One region of the Acidovorax sp. LjRoot117 genome, then DNA from elsewhere that is predicted to be linked to it. Evidence: predicted binding sites of a transcription regulator. Region 1 holds the regulator's gene; the other holds the start of a gene.
The links. The regulator FNR, encoded in region 1, switches genes on or off when oxygen is low (the NO sensors DNR and NnrR bind a similar motif). The targets are predictions, from matches to a motif close to TTGATNNNNATCAA.
Positions count from the first base shown of each region.

Region 2: azu (azurin) is a predicted target of FNR. The motif match lies at 6,729-6,742, and genes of this name have one in related genera.

Region 1 is NZ_CAXUPO020000002.1:138,695-147,126, reverse strand. It holds gene ACSQ3D_RS06080 (HD-GYP domain-containing protein) at 1-1,148, opposite strand, end outside; gene ACSQ3D_RS06075 (sulfite exporter TauE/SafE family protein) at 1,360-2,082, opposite strand; gene hemN (oxygen-independent coproporphyrinogen III oxidase) at 2,135-3,517, opposite strand; gene fnr (fumarate/nitrate reduction transcriptional regulator Fnr) at 3,700-4,422, shown strand; gene ACSQ3D_RS06060 (hypothetical protein) at 4,523-4,813, opposite strand; gene ACSQ3D_RS06055 (FixH family protein) at 4,923-5,243, opposite strand; gene ccoG (cytochrome c oxidase accessory protein CcoG) at 5,284-6,732, opposite strand; gene ccoP (cytochrome-c oxidase, cbb3-type subunit III) at 6,854-7,771, opposite strand; gene ACSQ3D_RS06040 (CcoQ/FixQ family Cbb3-type cytochrome c oxidase assembly chaperone) at 7,796-7,933, opposite strand; gene ccoO (cytochrome-c oxidase, cbb3-type subunit II) at 7,961-8,432, opposite strand, start outside.
Region 2 is NZ_CAXUPO020000003.1:97,294-105,725, forward strand. It holds gene ACSQ3D_RS10045 (glycosyltransferase family 2 protein) at 1-2,037, shown strand, start outside; gene ACSQ3D_RS10050 (protein kinase domain-containing protein) at 2,129-3,634, opposite strand; gene ACSQ3D_RS10055 (FHA domain-containing protein) at 3,653-4,651, opposite strand; gene ACSQ3D_RS10060 (glycoside hydrolase family 25 protein) at 5,098-5,736, shown strand; gene ACSQ3D_RS10065 (hypothetical protein) at 5,871-6,371, opposite strand; tRNA gene ACSQ3D_RS10070 (tRNA-Ser) at 6,515-6,604, opposite strand; gene azu (azurin) at 6,855-7,304, shown strand; gene serS (serine--tRNA ligase) at 7,422-8,432, opposite strand, start outside.

The sequences.
Region 1 (8,432 bases):
TCCTTGGGAATGCGCGAGTCGTGCACGATGACCTTGGGCCGCAGCGGGCGCGACGAGTTGACCGACGCGACGATGGCATACCGGTCGTTGACCAGCTGCACGATGGACCCCGGCGGGTACACGCCCATCATGCGGATGAAGGCCCCCAGCACGACGGAGTCGAACTTGGACTTGAGCTGCGCGAAGATGACCGACAGCGCCTCGTGCGGCGTGAGTGCATCCACGCCGTTGGCGGGGTTGCACATGCGGTCGTAGCGGTTGACCAGGGCCAGCACCTGGCTGGCGCGCCCGAGGTCCGGGCCCGACAGGCGCAGCGGGAACCCGCTGCCGTCGACCATTTCATGGTGCCGCGCCACGGCGGTGAGCACCGTGTCCGGAAAGCCCATGCGCATGGCGAATGCCACCGACTCACCCACATGGGTCTCGTAGCGCGAGCGTTCCATCGGGATCATCGACGGCGTGACCTGCCGCAGGTTGGGCGGCAGCTTGAGCTTGCCCATGTCATGGATCAGCGCCGCGACGCCCAGGTCGTGCAGCTCCACGCTCTTCATGCCCAGGGCGCGGCCCAGCAGCAACGAGATGACCATGACGTTGATGGGGTGCAGGGCATTGCGCTCGCCCACGCCCTCGGACAGCAGCCGGATCACCGAGTCGCCGTTTTCCAGCAGCTCGGACACGCAGCCCGACACCAGCGCATCGCCCTTGGTGCGCGCCTGGTCCGGGTGTTCGGACACCACGCGCTCCATGGCCTGGTACTGGCGCGTGGCCTCGCCAAAGCGCTGGTCGCAGGCGGCCAGGGCGCGGTTTTGCGCCTCCAGCAATGCCCGCCTGCGCAGCGCCTCGGGGTCGGCCGCGGGGGTGCCGCCCGCCGCGTCCACCCCGGGGGCGGCGGGCGCGGGCATTTCGGGCACGCGCCAGGCCGCAGGCACCAGCTCGCGCTGGTCGGGGTCGCTCTTCTTGGGAACGTAGCGCACCTCGGTCAGGCCGAGCTCGCGCAAGGTGGCGATCTGCTCGATCGACGCCACGCGAAAACTGCTGACCGGAAACGGATGGTGCATCCAGCCCACATCGAGCTGGATGTACATGCCGACCCGCAGTTGGCTGATGTCGATGAGGATGGAAGAGTTCACTTCAAGGGCGCGAAACATGGAGACGTGAATGCCACCAATAGTTACACAGATTATCGCCCTAAGCCTGCGTGATCAATTCGTTGCTGCCGCGCAGACGCGACACCACAACACTTCATGCCGCACGCCCTGCCGCTACAGTGCAGTGATTACCCGCACGGGCCGCCGTGGGGGGCCGGCTGCCGCACCGCTCCCCCGCGGCACCTGACCCCGCAGCACTTTTCACGACTGGCTACCGGCACCAGAGGGACGGCTTGTAGACCAGATCCATCCAGAGCGCCCAGCCGGCCACCGCGCAGAGCAGGCCGCCGGCCACCCGCGTGCCCCCATCGGCGCGCCAGGTACGGAGCCGCGCCCGGAGCCGGCCCCATGCCCAGGGGCCGGCGGCCAGCCAGAGGCCGCTGCCCACGCCAAAAAGCGCCATGGCCAGCGCCCCTTGCACCGGACCGCCACTGAGCGCGGCCACCAGCAAGGCCGAATACAGCAGCCCGCAGGGCATCAGCGCCCACAGGAAACCCGCCAGCAGCACGCCCCCCGGGGCCTGGACCAGCGGGCGCACACGCGCCCACACCGCCCGGCCCGCCTGCTCCACCCACTGCGGCTGGCGTGCCTGCACCATGAGCATCAGGCCCCAGGCCATCACCGCCACATGCGCCAGGGTCCAGGCGGGGCGCAGCGCCATGGTGTGCTGGGTCAGCCATGCCAGGCTGTCCATGGCCAGGGCCGCGAGGGCGCCTGCCAGGGCATAGCCCGCCAGCCGGCCCGCGTGAAACGCCGCCGTGCGCTGCACCACGCCGCCGCGCGGCAACCACCGCACCGGCTGCGCCACGGCACCCGCCGCAGGCCCGCCCCCCTGCCCCACCAGCGCCCCACAGGGCGCCGCACACATGGCCAGGCAATGGGACCCGCCGGCAAGGCCCATGAGCAGAGCGGTCGAAGCTACCGTGAGCAGCATGGTGGGCAAGCGCCTGAAGGCACCCCGTGGGCGCGGGCGGTGAGGCCGGGCATCAGATGATGCGCGAGAACCGCGCCCGGTTGCGGTCGGCCTGCAGATAGCGGTCGAACACCATCGCGATGCCGCGCACGAAGAACCAGCCCATGGCGGTCACCGCGATGCCGTCCTGGCGGATCTGCACCAGCCCCTGGTCCGCCATCTCCTCCAACTGTTCGATCTCGGCCGCGAAGTAACGCCGAAAGTCGACGAGCCACGCCTGCTCCAGCGGCTCGAACAGCAGCTCGCCCTGGCACATCAGCGCCATGATCACGGCGCGGCGCACCAGGTCGTCGCGCGTCAGCGCCAGGCCGCGCACCACGGGCAGCCGGCCCTGGTTCAAGAAGTCGTAGTACTCGTCCAGGGTCTTCGCGTTCTGGCTGTAGGTGGCACCCACCCGGCCGATGGCGGATACCCCGAGGCCAATGAGGTCGCAGTCGGGCTGGGTGCTGTAGCCCTGGAAGTTGCGGTGCAGCCGGCCCTGGCGCTTGGCCACGGCCAGCGCGTCGTCGGGCAGCGCAAAGTGGTCCATGCCCACGTACACGTAGCCTGCGGCCATGAAGGCATCGAGCGAGCGCGACAGCATCGACACCTTGGCCCCGCCCATGGGCAGCTCGGCCGGGACGATGCGGCGCTGCGGCTTGAAGCGCTCGGGCAGGTGCGCGTAGGCATACAGCGCAATGCGGTCGGGCCGCAGTTGCACCACCTGGGCCAGCGTGCGGTCGAACGACTCGGGCGTCTGGCGCGGCAGGCCGTAGATGAGGTCGACGTTGATCGACTCGAAGCCCAGCGCGCGCGCCGACTCCACCAGCGAGAACACCTGCTCCGCGGGCTGGATGCGGTGCACGGCCTTCTGCACCTCGGGGTCGAAGTCCTGCACGCCGAAGCTCAGCCGGTTGAAGCCCAGCTCGGCCAGCACCGCCAGGCGACTGGCATCCACCGTGCGCGGGTCCACCTCGATCGAGTACTCGCCGCCCGGCGCGAGCGTGAAGCTGCGCTTGAGCATGGCCATGAGCTCGCGCAGCCCGTCGTCGGACAGGAACGTGGGCGAACCCCCGCCCAGGTGCAGCTGGCTCACCACCTGCCCGGTACCGCAGTGGGCGGTGTGCAGGTCGATCTCGCGGCTCAGGTAGCGCAGGTAGACATCGGCGCGGTCATGGTGCTTGGTGATGATCTTGTTGCACGCACAGTAGTAGCACAGCGATTCGCAAAACGGAATGTGCACGTACAGGGACAGCGGCAGCGCCTTGGCCCCGGTGCCCGCGCGGCGCTGCTCCAGCGCAAGCACGTAGTCGTCCTGCCCGAAGGCCTCGACGAAGCGGTCGGCCGTGGGGTAGGAGGTATAGCGGGGCCCTGGCACATCGAAGCGGCGCAGCAGCTCGGGCGAAACAGCAGTCATTGGAAGCATCCTTGCGTACGTTGCCACTGTGCCGTAAGCTGTTCCTCGCGTCCTTGATCTACGTCAAGTGATGTCACCAGCCGACCAGCGACAATTTGATGCATGTCAGTCGCCCACCCCCGGTCCGCAGCGAAGCCTCGCCACCACGGGGTGCAACGCCCGAACCCCAACCAGCTGTACCTATGAACCCGCTCACCATGAAAGTCGCCTGCTCCAACTGCAATCTGCGGGAGCTGTGCATGCCTGTCGGCCTGAGCGATGAGCAGTTGCAGCGCATCGACGAGGTCGTGGCCACCCGCCGCAAGGTCAAGCGCGGCACCACGCTGTTCCGCAACGGCGAGACCTTCACCTCGCTGTATGCCATCCGCACCGGCTTCTTCAAGACCTGCGTGGCGACCGAAGACGGCCGCGACCAGGTCACCGGTTTCCAGATGGCCGGGGAGATCATCGGCCTCGACGGCATCGTGAACGACCAGCACACCTGCGATGCCGTGGCGCTGGAAGACGCCGAAGTCTGCGTGATGCCATTCGACCGCATCGAAGAACTCTCGCGCGAGGTCACGGCGCTGCAGCACCACGTGCACAAGATCATGAGCCGCGAGATCGTGCGCGAGCATGGCGTGATGCTGCTGTTGGGCAGCATGCGCGCCGAAGAGCGGCTGGCCGCATTCCTGCTGAACCTGGTGCAGCGCCTGCACGCACGGGGCTTCTCGCAGTCCGAGCTGGTGCTACGGATGACGCGCGAAGAGATCGGCAGCTACCTGGGCCTCAAGCTCGAGACCGTGAGCCGCACGTTCTCCAAGTTCGTCGAAGAAGGCATCGTCGAGGTCAAGCAGCGCCATGTGCGCATCCTCGATACCGACGCACTCAAGCGCATCGTGAACAGCCAGCAAGCCTGCCACTGAGCACCACCACAGGCCAGGACTTCGGCGCCGGCTTCGAGCCGGCGCTGTCGTTTTCAAAACGCCGTTTTCACCACACGCTGGCTCGGCACACCTCGGCACATCAGGAGCACGATGTCTTGCGGCAATCGTCAGGGCGCTCCCCCGGCGGCACGGGGCAGCGGTTCAGCTCGAACGGCGACATCGCCAGCAGCGTGGTCAGCGCGCTCGATGCCATCGTGACGGCCCAGAACGCGAAGAACGCGAGGGTATAGACCCCCTCGCGCGACAGTGCCAGGGGCTGGCCGAACCAGTGCAGGTCGTGCGGATCGACCAGGGCAAAGACCAGCATCTCCATCACGCCGGCCATCAAAAAGGCGGGCCAGGCAATCCACATCAGGCGTTGCGTCCACATACTTGCAGTCTCCTTCGCGGGGCGAGCGGGCACGGCGGTACCGCAGGGGCCGCCGGTGCTCGCCGGTGTTGTTGTTGTCGTCGTCGCAGCCGGTCAGCCGGTGGGCGACTCAACGCGGCTGGTCCTGCACCGGCGTGGCGGCGTGGTTGCGGCCCTTGACCGCGGGCGCCAGGCTCTTGGATGGGTTTTCCAGCGTCTTGTTGATCTCGATACCCTGGCGGTAGTAGTCCTCCGCCACCACCGGGTCGGGGCGCGAGATGGCCAGCCACAGCGTGACGAAGCCGGCCACGATCACGATGGCGGGCCCGGCGATGACCAGCCAGACGTGGCCGAACTTCCACCACGGGGCGGCGGCGGGCGCGGCGCCCGGACCTGTGGAACTGGCAGAGATGGCTGGGCCGTTGCGGCCGATGGCGGGATTCGATGGCATGTCAGTACTCCTTGCAAATCTTCTCGGGCGGTGCAGCGCCTCAGCGCGGCACCAGGAAAACGGATTTCTCGGTCACATGGGCGGCTCGGTCCACCGCCTGCACGTCAAACTGCACCGCGTGCGAGCCCGGCGCGGCCGATCCGTACGGAATCTGCAGCCGCACCGCCACCCAGCGGGATTCCGCGGCACCGATGTCCACCTCGGCCTCCGAGGCCACTTCGAGCGCGGTCAGCCCGCGGGCGGCGATGCGGTAGCGCTGCGGCCCCTCGGTCGCATTCATGATCTGCAGGCGGTAGATGTTCTCGAGCTTGCCCCCGGCCACGATGCGTGACAAGGCCGCACGGTCGCGCACCACATCCACCTTCAGCGGTGTGCGCGTGACCAGGCTGGCCAGCATGGCAAGACACAGCGCTGCCAGGATCGCGGTGTAGATCAGCACGCGCGGGCGCAGCACCCGGCGCAGCATCTGCGACTGGCTCCACCGGTTCGCCACGCCGTTCTGCGTGGAATAGCGGATGAGCCCGCGCGGGTACTGCATCTTGTCCATCACGGTGTTGCAGGCGTCCACGCACAGCCCGCAGCCGATGCACTCGTACTGCAGCCCGTTGCGGATGTCGATGCCCACGGGGCAGACCTGCACGCACAGCGAGCAGTCGATGCAGTCGCCCAGGCCCTGGGCCTTGTAGTCGATGTCCTTCTTGCGCGGGCCGCGCTGCTCGCCCCGCTCGGGGTCGTAGCTCACCACCAGCGTGTCCTTGTCGAACATCGCGCTCTGAAAGCGCGCATAGGGGCACATGTACTTGCAGACCTGCTCGCGCATGTAGCCCGCGTTGCCGTAGGTGGCAACGCCGTAGAACAGCACCCAGAACATCTGCCACCCGCCCGAGAAAGCCAGCAGCTCGCTGCCCAGCGTGCGGATGGGCACGAAGTAGCCCACGAAGGTAAAACCCGTCCACAGCGCCACCGACATCCACGCCAGCTGCTTGAGCGACTTCTTCACCGCCTTCTCTGCCGTCCACGGCCCCTTGTCCAGCCGCAGCCGCGCGCTGCGGTCCCCCTCGATCCTGTGCTCGATCCACATGAACATCTCGGTGTAGACCGTCTGCGGGCACGCAAAGCCGCACCACAGCCGCCCCGCCACTGCGGTGAACAGGAACAGCGACATCGCCGAGATGATGAGCAGGCCCGTGAGGTAGATGAAGTCCTGCGGGTACAGTACCAGGCCGAAGATGTAAAAGCGCCGCGCACCCAGGTCGAACAGCACCATCTGGCGCTGCCCCCACTCGAACCATGGCAGCCCGTAGAACACGAGCTGCGTGAGGAACACCATGGCCCAGCGCCAGCGCGCGAACACGCCGCTGATGGAGCGGGGGTAGATCTTCTTTTGCGCCTCGTACAGCGAGACGATCTCGCCCTGGGACGACGACGCATCGGCCGCGACCGGCGCGATGGGGATGACCTTGCGGGCAGGCCCGCTGGGTGGCTTCATGGTGTGGCTCGTGGTGCTGGCTTTTGAAACGGTGAGGCCCTGGCTGGCGGGAGGGATGCGCGGTGCGGACCGCAGGGCGGCGCTGGCTGTCGCGCCGCCCGGCGTGGTCAGGTGCCCGGGCCTACCTGGCCGCCGCCACCTGCTTGCCCGACAGGCTCCACACATAGGCCGACAGCACGCCGATCTGCGCTTCGGTCAGCTTGTCCGCCTGCGCGGGCATCTGGTTGGTCTTGCCGTTGTTGATCATGGCGGTGATGGCGGCTTCGCCCCAGCCGTGCAGCCAGATGTCATCGGTCAGGTTGGGCGCACCCAGGGCCTGGTTGCCCTTGCCATCCATGCCGTGGCAGGCCGCGCAGGCACCGAACTTGGACTTGCCCAGCGATGCACGCAGCGAGTCGTGCGGGCTGCCCGACAGGCTCAGCACGTAGTGCGACAGGTTGCGCACGTCCTCGGGCGTGCCCACGGCGGCAGCCATCGGGGGCATGGTGCCGATGCGGCCCTGCGTGATGGTCTCGCGGATCTTCTCGGGCGTGCCGCCGTGCAGCCAGTCGGCATCGGCCAGGTTCGGAAAGCCCTTGCTGCCGCGTGCGTCGGAGCCGTGGCACTGGGCGCAGTTGTTCATGAACAGGCGCTCGCCGATGGCCTGGGCCTGCGGGTCCTTGGCCACGTCCTCGGGCTTCATGGATGCAAAGCGGGCGTACAGCGGGTCGAGCGCGGCCTTGGCCTTGGCCATCTCGGCCTCGTACTCGCCCTTCTGCGTCCAGTTCAACTTGCCGTTGAAGCTGCCCAGGCCCGGGTAGGCGGCCAGGTAGGCCAGGCCGAACACGATGGTGATGACGAACAGCCACACCCACCAGCGCGGCAGGGGGTTGTTCATCTCGACCAGGTCCTCGTCCCAGACGTGGCCGGTGGTGTTGTCGGCGGTGGCCACGACCTTCTTGCGGCCCGCCATCCACAGCAGGATGCCGCAGGCGACGATGCCGACCAGGGTCAGCGTGGTCACAAAGACCGACCAGAAATTGCTGGTGAAGTCACTCATGGGGTGTTCTCGTTCTGGTGAAAGTCAATCTTGTTCGAACGGCAGCTGTGCGGCCTCGTCGAACCGGGACTTGTTGCGGCCCATGTACGCCCAGACCCAGATACCGATGAAGCAAACCATCGATGCCAGGGTGGCGACGATGCGCATGGTGGTGATGTCCATGGCGGATCTCCTAAGGTTCTGTGTTGCTTACTTGAGCGCGCGGCCCATGACCTGCAGGTAGGCGATGAGGGCGTCCAGCTCGGTCTTGCCCTTGACGTCTTCGGCCGCGGCCTGGATCTGCTCGTCGGTATAGGGCACGCCCACGGTGCGCAGGGCCTTCATGCGGGGCGCCACGCCGGCGGGGTCCACAGCGTTCTTTTCCAGCCAGGGGTAGGCAGGCATGTTCGACTCGGGCACCACGTCGCGCGGGTTGTTCAGGTGGATGCGGTGCCATTCGTCGCTGTACTTGCCGCCCACGCGGTGCAGGTCAGGGCCGGTACGCTTGCTGCCCCACTGGAAGGGGTGGTCGTACACGAACTCGCCCGCCACCGAATAGTGGCCGTAGCGCAGCGTCTCGGCGCGGAAGGGGCGGATCATCTGCGAGTGGCAGTTGTAGCAACCCTCGCGGATGTAGATGTCGCGCCCCACCAGTTGCGTGGCGGTGTAGGGCTCCACGCCC
Region 2 (8,432 bases), on a different contig from region 1:
GAGCCCGCAGACATCTATGTCTTTCTGGAAAGCGGCCTGCAGGTCTGCCCCGGCTGGCTGGAGCTGATGCTGGCTGCACTGGACGCCAACTCCAGCCGCGGGCTGGCGGGCCCGTCCACCAACCGGGGCTGGAACGAACAGGCCATCGCGCCCGGCTGCGCGGGCCACCCGCAAGCCCTGTGGGAGCAGGCCGATGCCTTGCTGGCCCGCTTCGGCGACGCGTGCGTGCCGCTGGCCCCCTTGCACAGCCTGGGCGATTTTTGCTACGTGGTGAAGAACGAGGTGGTCGCAGCAATCGGCGCTGCCGATACCGCATACACCCAGGGGCCGTGCTGGGAGATGGACTACAACATCCGCGCGGCCCGCGCCGGCTTCGAGGGGGTGTGGGTCAAGGGGGCATTCGTGCACCGGGGGGCCCGGTGCGCCCAGGTGGCCGGCACGCACGATGGCTTGCTCGAGACCAACAAGCGGCTGTACCAGGACCGGTTCTGCGCGCTGCGCACCGAAAGCCGCCGCGACGCGGCGGCCTACCACGGTCACTGCGCGGGAGAGGCATGCCGCCACTTCGCGGTGCCCGAGCAGACGCGCCTGTTCATCGCCCTGCCCGCCCCCGGCCATCGGGCTCATGTACACCCCGTGACCCCGGCACCGCCCGTGGCCACCGGCTCGCCGTTGATGAGTTGCATCATGCCCACGCGGGGGCGCGCCGCCTTTGTCGCGCAGTCCATCCGGTACTTCCAGCGGCAGGACTATCCGGCACTGGAGCTCATCATCGTGTACGAGACCGATGCCGATCTGCCCGCTGGTATCGACGACCCCCGCATCCGGTGCATCCGCACGCCCACGCACACCAGCATCGGTGCCAAGCGCAATGAAGCGGTGCGGGTGGCCAGGGGCGAACTCATCGCGCACTGGGACGACGACGACTGGTATGGCGCGCAGCGCCTGAGCCGCCAGGCGGCCCCCATCCTGCACAACGTGGCGGACATCACGGGGCTCAACGACATGCTGTTCATGGCCCGGCCACAGGCCGAATTCTGGGCCTGCAGCCGCGCACTGTTTCGGCAGATGTTCCTCGAGAACGTCAGCGGCGGCACCCTGGTCTTCAGGCGCAGCCTGTGGGAGCGGCACGGCCAGTACCCCCACACCTCGCTCAGGGAGGACGCGGATTTTCTGCAGAAAACCTTGCGCGGCGGGGCGCGGCTGTGCCGCATTGCGGGCCGGTCGCTGTGCGTCTACGTGCGCCACGATGGCAACACCTGGAAGTTCAAGGAAGGCCATTACCTGCAGCAGGCGGCGTGGCGCAGAGTTCCCCAGCCGGAGTGCCTGACCGATGATGGCGACTTCTATTTCCCCCCCCAAACCTCAGACCCACAGGCCGTCTCCATGCCAATGGTTTCCTGCATCATGCCCACCGCGGACCGGCGCGATTTTGTGCCACAGGCGATCGGCCAGTTCCTCGCGCAGGACTACGGGCCACGCGAGCTGATCGTGCTCGACGACGGGCGCGACAGCGTGGCAGACCTCATCCCTGCGCACGAGGACATCCGCTATCTGCGGCTGGACCGCAAATCCACGCTCGGCACCAAGCGCAATCTCGCTTGCGAGCTGGCGCGTGGGGATCTGATCGCGCATTGGGATGACGACGACTGGAGAGCCCCCGGCTGGCTCAGCTCGCAGGTCCGCAGCCTGCAGTCCCAACAGGCCGATATCTGCGGGCTGGACAAAGTCTTCTTCTATGCCCCCGAAGCGCGCAGCGCCTGGCAGTACGTGTACGACGGCCGCACGCCCTGGGTGTGTGGCGGCACGCTGTGCTACCGCCGGGATTTCTGGCGCAGCGCCCCCTTTGCGGACATCGACGTGGGCGAAGACAACGCGTTCGTCTGGTCGGTGCGTGCCAAACGCATTGCCACCAACCCTGAACAGCAGCTGTACGTGGCCTGGGTGCACGCACGCAACACCAGCCCCAAGGACACCACCAACCGACGCTGGCACCGCTATCCGGTGGAACAGATCGAACAGCTGATGCGGACCTGATCCACCGATCCATCGATCCACACGGTGCGCCGCTCCTTGCATTGCGCCATCCGCTGATGCGTTGGGGATGACGCGGCAAGCCGCGTGCCGATCACGGATGCGCGGCTTGCGGGGCGAGCCGGTACACCGGCTCGGGCTCCGGGGGCCGCACTGGCCCCATGCCGGTATAGGCCTCCGAGTGCACGCTGCCCGCCAGTTCGCTGTGGGCCCGGTGGCTCAGCACGACCGTGCCCGGGCCTGCCAGGCTGTTCAGGTACAGCGTCACATTGGCCGCCTGGCGGCCATCCGGCGAGGCTCCGGACGGCTTGGGTGCGGCCGTGTGCATGCCCCCGGATATCTCCAGCCGCACGCCGTGCTGCACCTCCAGCAGGCGGCTTCGTCGCTGCACACGAATGCAAAGGTCCTGGGCGAGCGCTGCGGCCCGCTGCAGGTTCTCTGCACTGCTGGGCCCCTGGTCGAAGTGGAACAGCATGCAGTCGCCCAGCGTTCCCGCATCATGGCCCTGGCCGGACTGCACGGCGCTGGCACACCAGCGCAGCTGCTGCTCGCGGATCTCCTGCAGGTCGGACAACGCCAGCGACGCATCCCGGGCCGGATACAGCCGCAGCGTAAGGCTCAGGATGGCGCGCGATGGCGTGCCCCTGGCCTGCTCTTGCGCCAGCAGCAGGGGGTCGATCGTGGAGTTCCTGCGCGCACCCGGCAACGCCATCGCGGGCAAAAGCGCTGGCGGGCCCGGCGGGGCCGCGCGCATCTGCGCCAGGCATTGAGCAAGCTCTGCGTACAGCCGGGCGGCGTCGGCCGCGCGCAGGTGGACGTTCTTGTGCAACGCCCGCAGCAGCAGCGGGGCCAGCGGGCTGCGCAACACGTCGTCGGGCAATGCGATGGGCGATGGGCTCAGCTGCTGCCGCAGCACTTCGGTCACGCCGGCCCCCTGGACGCAGGGCCTGGCACACAGGCATTCCACAAAGATCAAGGCCCAGGCGTAGAGGTCGGTGGCGGGCACGCAGGCGTCGCCCCGCAACTGCTCCGGCGCGCAGTAGGCCGGCGTCCCTTCCGCACCCGCTGCGAACTGCGGCGCTCCGTGGTGGCTGGCCAGACCGAAGTCCAGCACCTTGGCATGCAACGTGACCCCGGTGGCCACGACCATCACGTTCTCGGGTTTCAGGTCGCGGTGCACGATGTGGCGCACATGCAGGAAGCTCAGGGCATCCAGCAGTTGCGCCATGAGCGCCGCGGCATCCGGCAAGGGGAACCTGCCTTGGCGCTGCAGGAGGTCGCGCAGCGTCTCTCCCGGAACGTACTCCAGGACCGCGAACGGAAACCCTCCATCGGCCATGCCCTTGTCCAGCAGCCGCACCACGTGGGCGTGCTGCAGCAGAGCCAGCACCCGGGTTTCCTGGTGCAGCCGCTGGTGCACACGGCGCCGCGCAGCCGGGTCGCGCGCGGCACCGGCACCTGGAACCTTGATTGCCACGAGTTGCCCGGTGCTGCGTTGCCGGGCCTTGAAGACCTGGCCCGATGCGCCCTGTCCCAGCAAACCCAGCACCTGATAGCCAGGCATGCCCACGGGAAAACCGTGCGCGGGCACGGGCGTCATATCGATCGGGAGGCAGGGTCAGGCAGCGAGCTTTTCTTCAGCGTGGATCTGGCCGCTCAGCGACAGCGGATCGAAGTCGGCTTCGAGCTGGCTCCCGCGCATGATGCAAAACCGCAGGCTACCGAAACGCAGCGATCCCCGGCGGCGTTCGACCAGTTCGGGCACATGGGAGTCCGCCGGCATCGCCAGGGCCAATTGCTTGCGCATGCGGAACACCTGAATGTTCAGATGCCCGGGCTCCACCCCCAGCATCTTGGCCAGGCGATCCAGTTCGACCCATCCGTGGGCCTGACTGTCCGGATGCCGCTGCGCATCCGCCCAGCGCAGGCGTGCCAGTGTCAGCAGCGCATAGTGGTGCGTGCGTTCTCCGAGATCGAATGTCCGGTCCCGCTCCTGCACCTCCAATCGCACGTGCTCTTCATCCAGGCTGACATGGAAACGCAAGGCCGTGCGCGGACGCACGAAGGGGATGGCAGTCGCCATCGACTCCATCGTGGAGGAGACTTCGGCGGCCGCTGCAATGAAGCACCAGGCCCGGTTGGAGAAGCGGACCTCATCACCGTCCTCCAGCGTCCAGCTGCCATGCGGGTTGGTGCAGACCCACTGTCCCTGTTCAGTGCAGTGGATGGACATCTCGGCTCCCTGCCCTTGCGGCAGCAGGTTGGACCGCTGCAGCGGTATGGGGGCGCCGTCGTGCCCCAGGGGCCACAGCAGGTTTCCGGGCGGTGACAAGTCTTCCACCACCCAGGCAGCGCCCGGACTGCGGCCAAAGCACACGGTGCTTCCTACGCGCAGCACCTGGGTGTCGGCGTGCGACATGGAGGTGCCGTCGATCAAGGTGCCGTTGCGGCTGTGGTCGCGCAGCTCCCACACCGTGCCCGTCCAGCGGATGGAGGCATGCAGTTGTGACGCGTCCGGGCTGTCCAGCAATGTGTCGGACGAACGGCCCCGCCCGAACACATGGAGCGTCCGCAAATGGATCTTGCGCTGCGTAGCGCTATTTTTCAGGATTGCCATCAGTTCGCCCCTCATTGGTTCTGCTTCACATCGGCGCAACGGCTCCTCGTCTGCGCAGGCGCATGTGGAGCAATGTGGCATGCCGCCGATACCGTTCCGCAGGGCTCTCCACCAGCGGGAAAGGGGGCCTGGAGCCCCCGGTCGCGCGCGCGGGTGAATGAACAGCCATGGCAGGTACCGCCGATGCGTGTGAAGTGTGGAAGTCCGCGCCACGCCTCGCAACTCACAAACTTGGTAGGTCGTTTTTCGGAACCTGTGCAGCTATCGTCGAAGCAAAAGGCGCGCGTGCTCGCTGGTAATGCCCCGAAATCGCCAAGCTGGCACGCATCCCAGACACTGGGGGCAGCGCGCGGCGCGTGCCACCCGCACTGACAGTCCCGCAAGGAAAAAAACCATGCACAAAAAGACCCGTCCACCAAGCAACTTTTGCCTCGGGGCATGACGTGATGACCTTACAAACCCGTGGCATCGACGTCAGCCACTACCAAGGCATGGTCCAGTGGCGCAGCGTGGCCGGCAGCGGCATGGCCTTTTGCTTCATCAAGGCTACCCAGGGCATCGCCTTTGTAGACCCGTACTTCCAGACCAACTGGTCGGGTAGCCAGGCCGCAGGGCTGCTCAGGGGCGCCTACCATTTCGGCCAAGCGAGCACCGACGCCACTGCACAGGCGCAGTTTTTCTATGACACCGTGAGGGCAGATGCGACGCTGGGACCACAGGACCTGCCGCCCGTTCTGGACCTGGAAACGCTGGATGGACAAAGCCCGGAAGACACCCTGCAATGGACCCTGCAGTTCCTGGCACGGACCGACGCCCTCTTCGGCCGTCAGACGGTGCTCTACACCGACGCTGGCTTCTGGCAACAACTTTGTGCGTTGCCCGGCTGCGAGGTGCTGGCGTCCCGCCCGCTGTGGCTGGCCGCCTATTCGGCCACGCCCCGCATACCGCTGCCATGGAACGCGTGGACCTTCTGGCAGTACAGCGACGGCACTTCCAACGGAGGCACCCCGGTCCCCGGTGTCACCGGACCTGTCGACCAGGACTGGTTCGCAGGGTCGGTCACGCAGTTGGCGGCCCTGGCATGAAATCTTGAGGAGGAGTGCCTGCGCATCGGCCCCTGCGTTGCGACAAGGTGGCCCCGCGAAGGGCACGCCCTTTTGCCGCAGGGGGGCTACTCGCGCAGGGCCCAGGCTGATCGACGTCTGGATTGGCCTCGCCGCTACTGCGCTTTTTCCAGTGTCAGCACCACAGAGCCGAACCCCGAGCCCAGCGTTGCAGTGAAGCTGGTTTGCGCCTTGTCGCTCATCCGCATGAAGTAGCCATCCTTGCCTTTCAACCCGCACACGGTGGTGCCACTTTTCTTGGCTTCGGCTATCGCGTCGTTGTCGTTGCCCGTCAACATCTTCCACAAAGCATCGGGATCGATGGGCGCCAGTGACTCCACGTTCGGCTTGCCGGTATCGTCCGGAAAAGCCTTGCCGTCCGGCCCGACGAATGAGAAGGCATAGCGCTTGCCGTCGCGCGAGATCCGGATGCGATCCTCGTCATCGGACTTGCTGCTCCCCCGCGCGGTGCGCTTTTCCACGATCTTGAAATCGCCCAGCATGGCGGCATCACAGGCCGCGGCGTTTTTGTCCTGGGCGTGCACCGAAGCGAGTGGCAGCCAACACGCAGCCATCATCGCAGCGCAGCAGGTGAAACGGATGGTCGAAAAAGTCATGGAGTCCTGACGGAGGCCCCACGTGGTGGGGCGATGAAGGCAGCGGGGCCGTTGGCGCTGGGCCCTGGCCTGAAGGCACGCACTGACCGAAGGCAGCAAGCAAAGAAAAAAGCCTAAGTGAATCAATCACTTAGGCTTTCATTTGGCGGAGAGGGTGGGATTCGAACCCACGGTAGTGTTGCCACTACGCCTGATTTCGAGTCAGGTACATTCGACCACTCTGCCACCTCTCCTGTGTGTCGAAGCCTGCGATTATAGCAGCAGTTTTTGAAGAACCGTGCTGACGGCGTGCAGCTTCTGCCGCCCAACCCCATCCCTCCGGCAGGCTGCAGAAAGCGCATCGCATCTGCCGCTGGCTTGATGCAGGTCATGGCCCCGCCAAAGGCCCGGTGGCACGATCCTGTGCAGCCAACATGCCCTGCGCGCACGGGCCCTGCGGCTCAGTTCAGCCTTCTTCAATTTCTCCCCAAGGACACTTTCACCATGCGATTCGCACACATCGTCGTTGCCGCCTCTTTGTTCGCCGCAGGCTCTGCCATGGCAGGCCCCTGCGATCTCGAGATCGAAAGCACGGACGCCATGAAGTTCAGCAAGGACAGCCTGAGCGTGCCAGCCAGCTGCAAGAAGGTCACCCTGAAGCTGGTACACACGGGCAAGTTGCCCAAGGCTTCAATGGGCCACAACTGGGTGCTGGCCAAAGCCGCCGACATGCAGGCCGTTGCCACCGACGGCATTCCTGCAGGCGCGGACAAAAACTACCTCAAGCCTGGCGATACCCGCGTGCTGGCCGCCACCAAGCTGATCGGCGGCGGCGAGAGCGACACCGCCAGCTTTGACGCCACCAAGCTCAAGGTGGGCGAGGCCTACAACTTCTTTTGCTCGTTCCCCGGCCACATCGGGCTGATGAAGGGCACTTTCGCGGTGACGAAATAAAGGATGCGTGCTGCTGAAGGCTGCTGACGCAGGTGCGCCAGCATTGCGGCGCCAGCGCCCTGCGCCACGCGGCCTGCGACCACCAGCAGCCGCGGGGCCAAGGCCAGCCACAGCCCTTCAGGCTGCGGGCGACAGCACAGCCACGCCGCCCATGTAGGGCCGCAGCACTTCCGGCACGGTCACGGTGCCGTCGGCGTTCTGGTAGTTCTCCAGCACGGCCACCAGCGTGCGGCCTACGGCCAGGCCGGAGCCGTTCAGGGTGTGCACCAGCTCGTTCTTGCCCTGGGTGTTCTTGAAGCGGGCCTGCAGGCGGCGGGCCTGGAAGGCTTCGCAGTTGCTCACCGAGCTGATCTCGCGGTAGGTGTTCTGCGCGGGCAGCCACACTTCCAGGTCGTAGGTCTTGGCAGCGCCAAAGCCCATGTCGCCGGTGCACAGGCTCATCACGCGGTACGGCAGGCCCAGCTTTTGCAGCACGGCCTCGGCGTGGCGGGTCATGTCTTCCAGCGCTTCGTAGCTTTTGTCGGGATGCGCGATCTGCACCATCTCGACCTTGTCGAACTGGTGCTGGCGGATCATGCCGCGCGTGTCGCGGCCATAGCTGCCGGCCTCCGACCGAAAGCACGGCGTGTGGGCAGTCAGCTTGATGGGCAGCTCGGACTCGGCCACCACCACGTCGCGCACGAAGTTGGTCAGCGGCACTTCGCTGGTGGGGATGAGGTACAGCGCAGCGTTGTCGGGCACAGGCTCGCCGTCTTGGCCGCCCTTCTTGGCCGCGAACAAATCGCCTTCGAACTTGGGCAACTGGCCCGTGCCCTTGAGCGAATCGGCATTCACGGCGTAGGGCACATAGCACTCGGTGTAGCCGTGCTCCTGGGTCTGCACGTCCAGCATGAACTGGGCGAGCGCGCGGTGCAGGCGGGCGATGGTGCCCTTCATCACGGTGAAGCGCGAGCCCGAGAGCTTGACGCCCATGTCGAAGTCCAGCCCCAGCGGCGTGCCGACGTCCACGTGGTCCTTCACTTCGAAGGCAAACGTGCCGGGCGTGCCCCAGCGGCGCACTTCCACGTTGCCAGCTTCGTCGCTGCCCACGGGCACGGATTCGTGCGGCAGGTTGGGCACCGCGACCAG